2 regions of the Exiguobacterium sp. s21 genome follow, and region 2 is predicted to be linked to the other one. Evidence: riboswitches for the same ligand, from Rfam matches in the RefSeq annotation. Region 2 holds a riboswitch; the other holds the start of a gene.
The links. A riboswitch is a leader RNA that binds a small molecule or an ion and turns the genes downstream of it on or off. The one in region 2 is predicted to bind S-adenosylmethionine.

Region 1 (7,880 bases), on a different contig from region 2:
CCCGCGCATCGAGACGGTACGTCGTGCCGTCAAACAAGCGCGTGAAGAAAACATCGACGCATTGCTCGCAGTCGGCGGCGGCTCGGTCATCGATTGCACGAAACTCATCTCGGCGGCCATCCCGTATGAAGGCGACGCTTGGGACATCGTGCTCCGTGACCACATCCCGACGGAAGCGATCCCGTTCGGTACGGTGCTCACGCTCGCGGCGACCGGTTCTGAGATGAACTCAGGTTCGGTCATCACGAACTGGGAGACACAAGAGAAGTACGGCTGGGGTCACCCGCTCGTCTATCCGACGTTCTCGATCCTCGACCCACGTTACACGGTATCAGTGCCAAAAGACCAAACGATTTACGGCATCGTCGACATGATGAGCCACTGTTTCGAGCAGTACTTCCACCCGAACCATGCGCCGGTTCAAGAGCGGATGACGGAAGGCGTGTTGAAAGCGGTCGTCGAATCGGCACCGAAACTCGTCGACGATTTAGAAAATGTCGACTTGCGCGCCATCATCTTGTTCTCAGGTACGATCGCCTTGAACGGTGTGCTCCAAATGGGTGCCTCGGGCGACTGGGCATCGCACAACATCGAACATGCGGTCTCGGCTGTCCATGACATCCCGCATGCAGGGGGACTCGCGATCCTGTTCCCGCGCTGGATGGAACATGTACTCGATGAAGACAATGCAGCACGTTTCGCACGCTTAGGCACAGAAGTGTTCAACGTCGAACCGGCTGACACGGATTTGGAAACGGCGAAGCGTACGATTGCAGCCGTTCGTGCCTTCTTCGATGAGCTCGGCGCGCCAAACTCGCTCCGTGACTATGACATCGACGAGTCGACGTTCGACGCCATCTTGGATTCGGCGATGAAACGCGGGGCGTTCGGTCGCTTCCGCACACTCGAACGAGAAGACGTGGCTGCCATTCTTGAACTGAGTAAATAAGGCGATTTCATGCCTATTTCGCAATAATGATTGAACGAATCCGACGTTTCCGTTTATGATGGGTCATGTATGGCTCTTTAATGAGCGAATTAAAGGAGGAAATGACATGTCAACTGTACGTTTCGATTATTCAAACGCCCTGTCTTTCGTCGGGGAACATGAAGTCGATCAATTGCAAGAAACCGTGAAAGCAATGCATTCGGTCATCCATGACCGCAGCGGGGCAGGTAGCGATTTCCTTGGGTGGGTCGACCTCCCAACAAACTACGATACGGATGAGTTTGCCCGCATCAAAGCGGCCGCGGAACGAATCCGTGAGAACTCGGACGTCCTCGTCGTCGTCGGGATCGGTGGATCATACCTCGGCGCACGCGCGGCCATCGAGATGCTTCAACATTCATTCTTCAACGTATTGTCAAAAGAAGAGCGCAACGCGCCACAAGTCTTCTTCGCCGGTCACAACATCTCGTCTACTTATTTGACGGAGTTGCTCCAGGTGCTCGAAGGCAAAGACGTCTCGGTCAACGTCATCTCGAAATCGGGAACGACGACAGAGCCGGCGATCGCGTTCCGTGTCTTGAAACAATTCATGGAAGAAAAGTATGGTCAAGACGGTGCTCGTGAGCGCATTTATGCGACGACAGACCGTGCCCGTGGCGCCTTGAAGACGCTTGCGGATGCGGAAGGCTACGAAACGTTCGTCATCCCGGATGACGTCGGAGGCCGCTTCTCGGTCCTCACACCGGTCGGACTCCTTCCGATCGCTGCGGCAGGCATCGACATCGATGCCCTCATGGAAGGTGCACGCGACGCACAAAACGCCTATTCGTCACCAGAGCTCTCTGAGAACGAGGCGTACCAATATGCGGTCGTCCGTAACGCCTTGTATGCGAAAGGCAAGTCGATCGAGTTGCTCGTCAACTACGAACCGGCCTTGCACTACGTGTCGGAGTGGTGGAAACAGCTTTACGGCGAATCAGAAGGAAAAGACAACAAAGGGATTTTCCCGGCGGCTGTCGACTTCTCAACCGACCTCCACTCGATGGGACAATACATCCAAGAAGGTCGTCGTGACTTGTTCGAGACGGTCATCCGTGTCACGAACGTCCGTCACGCGATGAACGTGCCAGAAGACGCGCAAGACCTCGACGGCTTGAACTTCCTCGCTGGCGAAACGATCCAATTCGTGAACGACAAAGCGGCTGAAGGAACATTTCTTGCCCACACGGACGGAGAAGTACCGAACCTCGTTGTCGAATTGCCAGAGATGACGCCGTACCACCTCGGTTACTTGTTCTACTTCTTCGAGAAGGCATGCGCGATGAGCGGATACATTCTCGGGGTGAACCCGTTCAACCAACCGGGCGTCGAAGCGTATAAAGCGAACATGTTCGCGTTGCTTGGAAAACCAGGTTACGAAGAACAAAAAGCTGAGCTTGAAAAGCGCTTGAACCAATAATTTTGAGTAGGTCCGCTCCGGCGGGCCTATTTTTTTGTTTGAAACTGGGGGAAGACAAGGTAAAGTGAGAGTAGACAGGGGAAAGAAAGGGATGGACTATGTTGACATTCACGGACTACTATCACAATAAAGTCGAGTTGAGCTTTGCGCACTATCCATTTTCAGATACGCCGCTCCACGTCTGGGTCGTCGCCCGCTACGAGAATCAATGGGTGCTGACGAAGCATAAGCAGCGCGGGCTCGAGTTCCCGGGTGGAAAAGTCGAACCTGGCGAACATGAGGACGATGCCGCGATTCGGGAAGTGTATGAAGAGACGGGTGGTGTCGTGAAGACGCTGCACTATCTCGGACAATACCGCGTGCTTGGGCGCGGGGACACGGTCATCAAAAATATTTACTTCGCCGAGATCGAGCGCTTCGATGACCATCCGGCCGTCGATGAGACCGACGGCGCCGTGCTCATGAAAGAACTGCCAACGAATCTGCTCCGGAACAACCGGTACAGTTTCATGATGAAAGACCGGGTGCTCCCGGAAACGATGAAGGTGTTACATGAAAAACGAATGGTTTGACCGGATTGAGGTCCTCCCTCCATATGCCGGTTATGCGGTCCACCGTGGCTGGTACGCGACACGCGATGGTGAGGATGTCGTCGCCTATACGATCACGCCGACGCGACCGAACGGGCACGTCCTGTTTTATTTGCGCGGCGGAACAGGACGCATCGGGGACGTGCGCTTGCCCCGGTTGATGCAGTTCGCGGCTAAAGGCTTCCACGTCGTGGCGCCTGTTTACCGTGGTAACCATGGGGGGAGCGGGAAAGAAGACTTCGGCGGGGCCGATTTAGAGGATGTCTTGTCTCTTTATGATCGCGTCCATCGAACGGATACGCTCATTCATGCCCTTGGCTTCTCGCGCGGGGGCATGATGGCGTTGTCGCTCGCTGCGGAGCGGCCGCTCACGTCCGTGACGTCGTGGGCGGGTGTCACCAATTTGGAATGGACGTACGAAGAGCAACGCTCGATGCGGAAAATGCTCCGCCGTATGACCGGGGGTGACCCGGAAGCGGCTCGTGAGGCGTACGTGGAGCGTTCACCCCTCTACAAGGACTGGGAGGCCCCGACGTTATTGATTCACGGGACAGACGACGAGCAAGTGCGGCTCCGCCATGCGACAGCCGTGGCCGAACGGATGGGGGAGCGGGCCGAACTTTGGATCGTCCCGTTCGCTCATCAACTCCCGTTTTGGGAAAAGTGGAAGACGACCGATGAGGCGATGGACTGGATGTTAGCCGTCGCACCAAAAAATGACTAGCGCCTGTTTTAGGCGCTAGTCATTTTTTATTACACGATGATTGGGCCGGCCGCGACGACCGCCTCACTCGCTTTCGTGAATCGTTTGAAGTTGTCTTGGAACTTACGGGCGAGCGCTGCCGCCTCGGTGTCGTAGCGGGCCCCGTCTTTCCATGTGCCCCGTGGGTTGAGCACGTCGTCTGGCACCCCGTCGATGTGGCGTGGAATCTCGACGTTGAAGATGTCATGGCGCGTCGTCTCGACGTCACGGAGTTTCCCGTTGACGGCCGCGTTCACCATCGCCCGTGTATAGGCAAGCTTCATCCGCGATCCTTCGCCGTAAACTCCGCCGGTCCAACCGGTATTGACGAGATAGACGTCGACGTCATGTTTCTCGATCAACGTGCCGAGCATGTCGGCGTAGCGTTCCGGTGCGAGCGGCAAGAACGGTGACCCGAAACATGTCGAGAAGGTCGCCTGCGGCTCCGTCACGCCGCGCTCCGTGCCGGCTAGCTTCGACGTATAGCCTGACAAGAAGTGATACATCGCCTGCTCCTTCGTCAATTTGCTGATTGGAGGCAGGACGCCGTACGCGTCGGCCGTCAAGAAGACGATCGTGTTCGGATGCCCGGCTCGTGACGGAAGCATCGCGTTATCGATAAATTGAATCGGGTAGGCGGCCCGTGTGTTCTCAGTGAGTGAGATGTTCTTGTAGTCTGGTGCCCGTTCCTCGTCCAAGACGACGTTCTCAATCAACGAGCCAAATCGAATGGCATCGTAGATTTGAGGTTCGTTCTCACGCGACAAGTTGATCGTCTTCGCGTAGCAACCGCCTTCAATGTTGAAGACGCCGTCAGGAGACCAACCATGCTCGTCGTCCCCGATTAAATGACGTTCTGTGTCGGCCGATAGCGTCGTCTTTCCGGTACCCGATAGCCCGAAGAAGAGAGCCGTCTCGCCGGCGTCCGATACGTTCGCCGAGCAATGCATCGATAAGACGTGCTGTTCCGGTAACAGGAAGTTCATGACTGAAAAAATCGATTTTTTAATTTCGCCGCCGTATTCTGTTCCCCCGATCAGAATGGTCCGTTTGGCGAATGAGACGAGAATGAACGTTTCGGAGTTCGTCCCGTCGACTTCCGGATCGGCCTTATAGCTCGGTGCATAGATGACCGTGAACGGATCAAAGGCACCTTGTGTCGGCCATTCGCGCAAGAACAACTGTTTCGCGAACAAGTTGTGCCACGCGTATTCTGTGATGGCCCGCACTGGAAGCGTATAATGCTCGTCAGCCCCGGCAGACGCCTCGAGATAGTAGAGCTTGTCTTTCGTCTCGAGATGCGTGAGAACTTTATCGAGCAGTGCCGTGAACTTCTCTTCTGCGATCGGTTGGTTGACCGGACCCCAGTTTACTAAATGATTGCTGACTTCATCTTGCACGACGAATTTGTCTTTCGGTGACCGTCCTGTGAATTTACCTGTACTGACCGATAAAGCCCCGTCTTTCGTCAGTACGCCTTCCCCGTTGCGAATGGCTTCTTCCACCAATTCTGGAACCGTTAAGTTCCGCATCATGTCGGCACCTTTAATTAATTCTTCGATTTTCAGGAGCGTTGTCGCCATCCTGAATCCCACCTTTCCCCTAAATAGATGTGGATGAAATCCGCATACTTCCGTGTTTTATTAGTATGACGTTTTTATTATATGTGACATACTAATCAAAAACAAGCCTTTTTTACTCTTTAAAGTAAGCGCTTTCTTACACTGTCATTCTAACATATTCTGTACCAGGTCATAGTACAAAATCGAAAACCGACAAAAAAATGTTTGATATTTCACAAACATAACTATTGCGAGTTCGTGAAAAGTTTTACGAATTCAGTCGATACGCTTGACAGAACGGGGTGTCATTTATATGATGGTCTTCGTAACGGATACTCTTATTCTGAGCGGTGGAGGGAACAAGGCCCTACGAAGCCCAGCAACCGTCCGATTTGTCATTGTTATTCGGAAAAGGTGCTATCCTGAAGCGAAGCGCAAGCTTCGAACGATAAGAGGGTAAGGAAGAACGATTCAACCTTTCCCATTGAACATGGCGAAAGGTTTTTTTCATTACCGTCCCAAAGCAACGCGTAAGGGGAACGAGTACCGTCCACACATCACCCTTATTATAGGAGGTTTTTCGAAATGGCAAACTTGAACCGTCGACTTTTCACTTCGGAGTCCGTCACGGAAGGACATCCGGATAAAATTTGTGACCAAATCTCAGATGCGATTTTGGATGCGATTTTAGCTGAAGATCCAAACGCCCGCGTTGCGGCTGAGACATCTGTCACGACAGGTCTCGTGCTCGTAGCAGGTGAGATCACAACATCAACTTACGTGGATATCCCGAAAGTTGTTCGTGAAACAGTTCGTGAGATCGGCTACACACGTGCAAAATATGGTTTTGATGCAGAGACTTGTGCTGTCCTCACATCGATTGATGAGCAATCGGTAGACATCGCCCAAGGTGTCGACCAAGCGCTTGAAGCTCGTGAAGGACAAATGACTGAAGAAGAAATCGATGCGATCGGCGCTGGTGACCAAGGTCTCATGTTCGGTTACGCAACAAAAGAGACACCAGAACTCATGCCGCTCCCGATTTCACTCGCGCACAAATTGTCACGTCGTTTGGCAGAAGTTCGTAAGAACGGCACGCTCGCTTACCTTCGTCCTGATGGTAAGACACAAGTGACGGTCGAATACGACGAAGCGAACAACCCAGTTCGCATCGACACAATCGTCATCTCGACGCAACACGCCGAAGACATCACACTCGAACAAATCCAAGCTGATTTGAAAGAGCACGTCATCGACGCGGTCATCCCGTCTGAACTTATCGACGCGGATACAAAATACTTCATCAACCCAACTGGCCGTTTCGTCATCGGTGGACCACAAGGGGATGCAGGCCTTACAGGACGTAAAATCATCGTCGATACGTACGGTGGTTACGCTCGCCACGGCGGCGGCGCGTTCTCAGGTAAAGATCCAACCAAAGTTGACCGCTCAGCGGCGTACGCAGCTCGTTACGTAGCGAAAAACCTCGTTGCAGCGGGACTTGCTGACAAAGCAGAAGTTCAACTTGCTTACGCGATCGGCGTTGCCCACCCGGTATCGATCGCAGTCGACACGTTCGGCACAGGCAAATTGAGCGAGACTGAGCTCGTCGAACTCGTTCGCGAGAACTTCGACCTCCGCCCGGCCGGCATCATCAAGATGCTCGACCTTCGCCGTCCAATCTACAAGCAGACAGCAGCTTACGGCCACTTCGGTCGTACAGACGTTGAACTCCCATGGGAGCAAACGGATAAAGCGGCAGTGCTTGAAGAAGGCGCGAAACGCTTCGCATAAGACAGTAAAAACGACCTTTCGCTGAGAAAGGTCGTTTTTTCTTGTTAAGATTGGTTTTTATCCTGCTTAGATGTATCATCGTTAGAAGAATCGTTAGAAGAAGAATCAGATGACGTTTCTTGGCCTAGCGCGGTGTCTTTTGCCTCGACCACTTTCTCGCCAATCGATTGTAAGTCTGATTTTGCTTCCATAGCGGTGCCGGCAACTTGCGTTAAGTCTTGTTTCACCGTATCCACTTCTCCAGCGACTTTTTCATAGACATTTTGAACGTCGGTGGCCACCTCTTGGATAATACCAGAAGCCGACTTCACTTGGTCGATTACTTGTGATGCTTTTCCACTTGGATCTTTGGCGACTTCACTTACTAACCCACCGACAGACGATTTGGCGGTAGAGAGGGATTGTTTCGTATTTTGACGATTCGATGAACTCAGGAGAGCAAGAGCACCTCCAACTACAGCCCCTAAAAGAATCCCTTTCATCAATGTGATGCGGGGGCCATTTGACTCTTCAGAGTCAAATTGGCGATTCGGATGATTGGCTTGCTCTGCTTGTGGATCATGTTGTAATTTTGGTTCCATAATAACACTCCTTTTTTGTAAGTTGGCATTGATACTCTTATACCCTAGTCAAAATGGAAAATAACGTCTTCTTTCATTTCGACATCAAAAAGTAATGAGCGGGCAGGATATTTTTTTGCTGATGGGGAATGATACTACTAGATTGGCCAAAAGGGGGATGCCGTTATGAAGATCAGGGAAGCCGTACCAGAAGATGCCGCCAC
Region 2 (7,880 bases):
GATGTCCTCCGAGGTACTGCGCTCGTATTGGATATGCTCGTTGACCGGGTTATACGGGATCAAGTTGACGTACGACTTGTCCTTGATATCGTCGATGAGGTCCGCCAATTCCTCAGCGTGCTCCGGCAAATCGTTCACTTTCGACAGGAGAATATATTCGAACGTGATTCGTTTGTTCGTCTTCTCGACGTAATACCGGATGGCCGGCATGAGCTTGTCGAGCGGGAACGCCCGGTTGATTTTCATGATTTGCGTCCGTAGCGCGTCGTTAGGCGCATGGAGCGACAGCGCCAAGTTGATGCGCAAATCGAGGTCCGCGAACTTGTAAATCTTTTCGGCAAGTCCGCTCGTCGAGACGTTGATTTTACGCGGGGCGATCGCGAGACCGCGCTCGTCCTTGACGACACGCAGGAAGTCGACCAAGTTGTCAAAGTTATCGAACGGTTCGCCGATTCCCATGACGACGATATGGCTGACCCGGGCCCCTTCGCCGACTTCGTCCAAGTAATGTTGCACGGTCATAATTTGTTCGACGACTTCGCCCGCCGTCAAATCACGTGTCTTCTTCAAGAGACCGCTCGCACAGAAGCTGCAGCCGATATTGCACCCGACCTGCGTCGTCACACAGACCGAACGGCCGTACTTATGTCGCATGAGCACAGTCTCGATATAGTGCCCGTCGTGTAGTTTAAGTAAAAATTTGACCGTCCCGTCGCCCGCCTCTTGTTTGACGAACAGGTCTTGCGTCGAGATGACGTATTCGGCGGCGAGCGCCTCACGCACCTCGGCCCGTACCGAGATGTCCTCGATTTGTTTCACTCGGTCGATGTAGAGCGAGTCCCAGATTTGTCTCGCATGGAAGGCGCTGTATCCCCAAGAGACACACGCTTCTGTCAGCTGATCGAACGTCAGCCCGTATATAGATGGTTTCATTGCTATCTGTCCTTTCTTCAATCCGCATACGTACCATTGTAGCGGACGTGGACGACGGGTGCAACGTTCTTATAACGGTGGAACGGGACGCGAAATATGTCGCTCGAACGCATACGCCAGACGGATCAAGTCACGTTCGGCATAACTCGTCCCGGTGAACGATAGGCCGAACGGCGCCCCACTCGCTTTCAAGCGATATGGGATCGTGATGGTCGGATGCCCGGCTTTTGCCGCCATGTCATAGTTCAAATCGTGAGGCAAGACGAGCGCGTGCAACTGTTGTTCGTTTAATAGGCGGTCGAGTCCGTCCGTCTTGGCGTCACGCACGTCATCGAGCCGACGCGTCAAATAGGCCGCCTCGATGAGACGTCCCGACAATCTTTCCGCCTTTTCGAACGTCTTTTGTCCGTGCGGGATCGTCTCAGGATGTCTGTTGTTCCAGTCCATCAAATCCGACAACGTCTCGTATGGGAGCGTCGTCGTGGCCAGGTACGCCTCGATCCCAAGTTTGAACTCGTGGTACAAAATATCGCCTTGGTCGAGCGTATCATGGGCGGGCAGTTCGACTTCGACAAGGTCGATGCCGCTCTGTTTCAACAGCTCGGTCGCCTCACCGTATAATGCTTGTTCTTCTGCTGATAAATCAGCTTTGACGATCCCGACACGCATCCCGACCGCTTGGCGCTCGTCGAGGCATGTCCGATACGGCGGACCGGCCGGGAGGTTGAGTGTCGCCGGGTCCGCCGGGTCTTCCCCTACCATCGCCTCAAGTGCCCTTACCGCGTCTTCGAGCGTTCGTGCCATCGGTCCCGCCGTGTCTTGCGACCGCGAGATCGGGATGATGCCACTCCGACTGATGAGGCCGACGGTCGGTTTGATGCCGACGATGCCGTTGTGCACGCTCGGATGGATGATCGAGCCGCTCGTCTCGCTACCGACAGCGAGCAGTGTCAGGTTCGCTGCGACCGCAGAGGCCGAACCTGAGCTCGAACCTCCGACATCGAGCTTATCCCCATATGGATTGAGCGCCTGCCCACCGACGCCGCTCCAGCCGTTCGGCATGCCCTCGGTCAAAAAGTTGGCCCATTCGGACAAGTTCGCTTTCCCGAGGATGATGGCCCCGCTCGCTCGCAGGTTTTGGACGAGATGGGCGTCCCGGCCTGCGAAGTGATGCGCGAGTGCGACGGCCCCGGCCGTCGTCTTCATGAGTCCGGCTGTCTCGACATTGTCTTTGATCAAGACAGGAATGCCGAGTAGCGGCAAGCGTAGCCCGCGACGAAATGCCCGGTCAGCCGACTCGGCCTCGAACAAGGCGTCCGGGTTCACTTGAATGACCGCCTTCAGTTTGTCGTTGAACTGGGCGATCCGGGTCAAATAATAGGCCGTCACGTCACGCGCCGTGAACGTTCCTTCTTTATATCCGCGATGGGCGGTTTCGATATCGAGTTCCATAAAATCAAATGTGTCAGTCATATTGATTCCTCCTTTGGTCACTCGATGGTATTCGCTATCGACACATGATTTCCTGTTTTCGTTCGCCAACGAATGTGTAACTTGGTACACTGAAAGAAAAGGGAGGTTACTATGAACCGTTCGTACGTACTCGTCTTATTGTCCGTATTTGCCTTGTTCTTCTTACAGTTATATGCCGGGGACGCCCCGTATACGCTACCGCTCTCCATCGTGCTCGGCATCCTGATCCTCGGTGCCACCTTGCTCCAACTACGGCGCAAGCCTAACCGTTGACGCCGCTTCAAATCTGATGGTATGATGCTGTCACCAACTACATATCGATATCTTGAGTGAACGAGAGACCTGGCTCTATGACTTCACAGCAACCTGCTACGGCAAGGTGCTACTACCAGCAAGGCGATTGCCTTGGCCGATATGACAGAGCGCTCATGTCGATGACATGGGCGCTTTTTTTGGAATGAACATGAGGGGGACTTATTAATGGAAAAAGCAACATTTGCAGGCGGCTGCTTTTGGTGCATGGTGACACCGTTCGAGGAACAGCCCGGCATCGAGTCGATCGTATCAGGTTATACGGGAGGTCACGTCGACGATCCGACGTATGAACAAGTGAAGACGGGGACGACCGGACACTATGAGGTCGTCGAGATCATGTTCGACCCGACGCTGTTCGCTTACGAGCGACTGCTCGAACTGTATTGGATTCAGACCGATCCGACCGATGACGGCGGTCAATTCCAAGACCGAGGCAGTCAATATGCGCCGGCCATCTTCTATCATACAGAAGAACAACGCGTGCAGGCAGAACAGAGTCGCGATGCGCTCGCGGCGAGCGGACGTTTCCAACAGCCGATCGTCACGAAAATTTTACCGGCCGACACGTTATATCCGGCCGAGGAGTACCATCAAGACTTCCATAAAAAAAATCCAGCCCACTATAAAGAGGACCGGAAAAAATCTGGGCGTGACGCATTCATTGAACAAGCCTGGTAAGCGAAAGACGGGTCGTCTGACCCGTCTTTTAGCTTTTAGCGATTCCGAGCATGAATCCAGCCACGACGATGAGGCCGATTCCCATAAAGACGAAGACACGTTCTTTCGTCGTCTTCTCTTCTTTCAATAGATAGATTCCGCCGAGCGTCGCCACGACGACGTTCAATTGCGACAAGGCGAACGAGGTCGCGATCCCGACTTCACCGCTCGACACGAACAGCCCGAAGTTCCCGATTCCCCAGGCGATCCCGGCCAAGATGTTTTTGAACGTCTTCGGATCGAACTTCTTCACGTCTTTCTCACGCAGGCTGAACAACAGCGCCGCGACGAACATACCGACCGACTGTGGCAAGATGGCCGTGATCCCGTCGACCTCGAAATAGTTCGTCAGGACGGCGTACGTCACGTAACCGATACTCGACACGAGCAGAACGAGCAATCCTTTCTTCAAGGCGCCGCTACTGTCGCCGTCTTTGTTCTGCTGATACGACGTCAACGCAGCCCCAATCACGATGAGAACGAGCGCCGAAAATCCGAGCCATAGTTCGGTCGTCGTTTTCCAGTCTCCGAGGACGATGACACCGAACAACGATGTACCGAGAAGCTGCATGCCGGTGCTGATTGGCATCGCCTTCGAGACACTTAAAATTTGAAACGATTGGAACTGTAAATATTGTCCGAGTGCCCAGAATGCGCCGGAGATGAATCCGGTCACGATTGCGAGCGTCGTGAACCCGGGATTGAACACGAGTGCGATGATGACCGCCATCACCATCGCCCCGATTGTCGTCCCGATCAACTGTTGAATCGGCTTCCCGCCGACCTTTGAGACGATGAGCGGGATACTCCCCCACATCAAGGCAGGTAAGAGTGCAAGTAAAATCATTTCCATACATGACACCTGCTTTCGTAATATAACATCATTTGTGATTTTCCCACGTTCAGTGCTGATTAAACTTTGTTCAAAAAAATTAAAAAGAGCCATTGCCAAATGTTTTACTAGGATGATATAATAATTTTCGAACGGGGCATTAGCTCAGCTGGGAGAGCGCCACGCTGGCAGCGTGGAGGTCAGCGGTTCGAGCCCGCTATGCTCCATTATTAAAGTCACCACTCATTTGAGGGGTGACTTTTTTTGCGTCGCCGCTCGGTTTAACTCATCCGCTAGCGGGTAATGATTGTAAGACGTCATTATTCTAAAGGGGGACTTATCATGGACCGAGCCTCTGTCGAAGAGACCATTTTAGCCGTCATCGACTGTATGCGGGCAAGCAATCATTGTTTCTCAAAATGCTTACAAGAAGAAGACTTGTTGATGGTCGCCGAGTGTATCCGGCTGACGAAAGAATGTTCGGAAGTGTGTGCACTCGCCTTGAACGCGCTCGAGACCGATTCGGCTTTCACCAAACCGATTGGTGCACTCTGCGCCCAGGTGTGTGACACGTGCGCCGTCGAATGTGGCCGCCACTTGCACGACCATTGCCAACGCTGTGCCGAAGCATGTCTCCGCTGTGCCGAAGCATGCCGCAACCTCGTGGCCGCATAATCGCTTTTTAGTCTAACGATATGTTAGACTTTTTTTATACTTGTTTTTACGAGAAAGGGATCAATTATGCCACATTCAATTCTTGCCATCGACGTCGAGACGGCGAACCGCGATAGTCGCAGCATCTGCTCTGTCGGCTGGAGCCTGCTCGTCGACGGTGAAATCATCGAAACGAACCAACTGCTCGTCAATCCGGAGGAAGACTTCGATGCCGGCAATATCCGGGTCCATGGCATCCGGCCGAGCGATGTCTGGGACGCCCCAGCGTTACCCGAGGTGATCGAACAGCTCTATCCGACGCTGCGGGATGTCGACCTCGTCATGGCACACAACGCTTCGTTCGATATGGGCGCGTTCAAGAAAGCGATCGCCAAATACGATTTATATACGTTTCCGACGATCGAGTACGGCTGTACCGTCAAGTTGTCGAGAAAACTGTATCCAGGTCTGCCGAATCACAAGCTGAACACGATGGCGGAATATTTGAACGTCCCGTTCATCCACCACGATGCGGCTGAAGATGCTCGCGTCTGTGCCCTGCTCATGCGCGACATGATGCAGAAGACCGGGATCCATGATCCGCGTGAACTGCACCGGTACACATCGGTCAAGCTCGGAAAACTCGCTTATTGAACGATATGCATGCCAGACAGGCCAAGACACACGTCTTGGCCTGTTAGCGTTTAAAGATCCATTTTTTCTGGACATAATAACTGACGACGAATAAGAAGCTGTCGACGAACACTTTGATCCACACCTCACCGTCGCGGATGGCATAGAACAGCGCATAGACGAGACCGGCCGACAGCGCCATCTGCAATCCGACGAGACCGAAGTATTTCGGCATCGCCCGCTTCGCCTTCGAATGGAACACAATTTTCCGATTGACGAAATAATTGAACAGCGATGACAGGATACGGGCCACGACCGTCGCAATCAAGACGTGCGTCGTCTCGAACCACGGATTCAACAAATAGATGAACAAGGCATAGAACCCGATGTCTAACAGAAATGATGCGACCGATGATAATGAATAGGCCAAAAACATGCGATAGATAAGAATCGAGTCGATCACCGGCCGGAAATGGGACGAGGCGTTTTCTGCCACATAGACGGTTTGAATTGGTGTCTGATGAATCGGAACTTGCAATCGTTTCGTGAACGTCAACATGTTCATCTCGAACTCATAACGGTTCCCCGGCACATCAAGCAATTGTTCCGCATACCGCAGCGGAATCGCCCGGAGGCCGGTCTGGGTGTCCTTCAGACGAAGACCGCTGCCGAGCAACATGACGCCGCGCGTCATCTGATTTCCGAATCGGCTCCGGAACGGGATATCGGACCCTGAAAAGTCGCGGCAGCCCATAATCAAATGATGAGGCCAACGTATGCCTTCTTCATACAGTTTCAAGACGTCGGCCGGCAGATGTTGCCCATCCGCATCGACCGTGATGACCCCGTTCGTTCTAGGGAAATGCTGAACGACATGTCGAATCCCGGTTTTCAACGCCGCCCCCTTCCCTTGATTCCGGGTATGCTCGAGCACCGTGACCCATTTTCCGACCTCGTCAAAAATCGGACGGGACGTCTCGGCACTCCCATCGTTCACGACGAACAGATGGACGAACCCTTCTTCTTTCAACTCCCGGACCAGTGTGACGAGCGCTTGATCGGGATTATATGCTGGGATTAATATGACGTAATCATCAAGACGTTCCACGGAATGCATTTGCATCGCCACCCCTCCTTCCCTCCTTCTATACCCAAGTGAGTGAAAAGTGATTCCTCGAACCGCCTCAAACAAAAAACACGATGTCCGAGGACACCGTGTGGTCGATCAACCGATAAAGATGAAGTAAGACGACGCGAAATAGACGAGTACGACGAGAACGGACGGCAAGACGTAGCGGAACTTCGACGTGACATCTTTTCGAAGGACACTGTACATGACCAAGACCGACAAGATCGTGATCCCGATCGCCGTCACCAAGTGTGACGTGGACACATCCGCCAAAATCGAACCGCCTCGGTAGAAGACATCCGACATCGCGATGATGAGCATATTGAAGATGTTACTCCCCAAAATCGAACCGAACGCCAAGTTGACGTTACCAAGCTTCAAGGCGACGAAGACGGCGACCGCTTCTGGGAGCGACGTCGAGGCCGCGATCAAGAAACTGCCGACAAAGCTCGAACCGAGTCCGGTCACGACGGCGATTTGGTCACCTAATACTGAAAGCGCCGTTCCGGCCGCCATGATGACGAGTGCGGCGATGATGAAGCCGATGACCGCGCGCTTGATCGGAATTGAGTCGGTGACGCTGACACCGACTTCTTGCTCGACTTCCCGTTCTGTCGTAGGTTCTTTTGGACGTTGTCCGATATAGTAAATCCCAATCGCGTACAACCCTGCAATCAATAAGGCATCGATCCCGATCCCGAGAATCGTGAAGTCGATGCGGATGACGAGTGCGAGCATCGTCACGAGCGTCAACATCAAACCGAGACTCGCCGTGTAGAGGTGATCCCGACTTGCTTCGTTAAATAGACGCTTCTGACGATAATACAAGTCAAACATCGCCAAGATAAAGATGTTGAACAAGTTCGAGCCGAGCATGTTCCCGATGGCGATGTCCGGGTTATTGATCATGACTGCCGATACGCTCGTCGTCACTTCCGGAAGCGATGTCGCTCCGGCAAGCAACACGGTCCCGACGAGCATGCCGCTCATCGTCGACTTCTCGCTGATGACGTCGGCATACGTCGATAGTTTGATGGCAGCATACACGGTGAGCGCTGCGGCCAAGATGAAGTAAATAAATACCATTTTCCTCTGTCTCCCCTTTTTTCAAAAAATCAAAAAAGACCTTTTTATGGACGCCGAAGAAGCATCCATAAAAAGGTCTCGCGGACTTGGATCAGAAGCTCGATGGAC

Region 1: it holds a riboswitch for S-adenosylmethionine, as region 2 does, so the genes downstream of both, metK (methionine adenosyltransferase) here and msrA (peptide-methionine (S)-S-oxide reductase MsrA) in region 2, are expected to answer to the same signal.

The regions. Positions count from the first base shown of each region.
Region 1 is NZ_JACSLF010000008.1:100,339-108,218, reverse strand. Features, by position in the region: gene KNP06_RS10575 (iron-containing alcohol dehydrogenase) at 1-949, shown strand, start outside; gene KNP06_RS10570 (glucose-6-phosphate isomerase) at 1,056-2,408, shown strand; gene ytkD (RNA deprotection pyrophosphohydrolase) at 2,507-2,980, shown strand; gene KNP06_RS10560 (alpha/beta hydrolase family protein) at 2,961-3,722, shown strand; gene pckA (phosphoenolpyruvate carboxykinase (ATP)) at 3,752-5,323, opposite strand; SAM riboswitch class I at 5,638-5,757, shown strand; gene metK (methionine adenosyltransferase) at 5,888-7,096, shown strand; gene KNP06_RS10545 (hypothetical protein) at 7,141-7,677, opposite strand; gene KNP06_RS10540 (GNAT family N-acetyltransferase) at 7,843-7,880, shown strand, end outside.
Region 2 is NZ_JACSLF010000006.1:89,193-97,072, forward strand. Features, by position in the region: gene rlmN (dual-specificity RNA methyltransferase RlmN) at 1-933, opposite strand, end outside; gene KNP06_RS08855 (amidase family protein) at 1,003-2,406, opposite strand; gene KNP06_RS08860 (hypothetical protein) at 2,518-2,679, shown strand; SAM riboswitch class I at 2,724-2,824, shown strand; gene msrA (peptide-methionine (S)-S-oxide reductase MsrA) at 2,887-3,399, shown strand; gene KNP06_RS08870 (GRP family sugar transporter) at 3,428-4,291, opposite strand; tRNA gene KNP06_RS08875 (tRNA-Ala) at 4,425-4,497, shown strand; gene KNP06_RS08880 (four-helix bundle copper-binding protein) at 4,613-4,945, shown strand; gene KNP06_RS08885 (3'-5' exonuclease) at 5,012-5,578, shown strand; gene KNP06_RS08890 (bifunctional glycosyltransferase family 2/GtrA family protein) at 5,622-6,680, opposite strand; gene KNP06_RS08895 (sodium:calcium antiporter) at 6,783-7,772, opposite strand.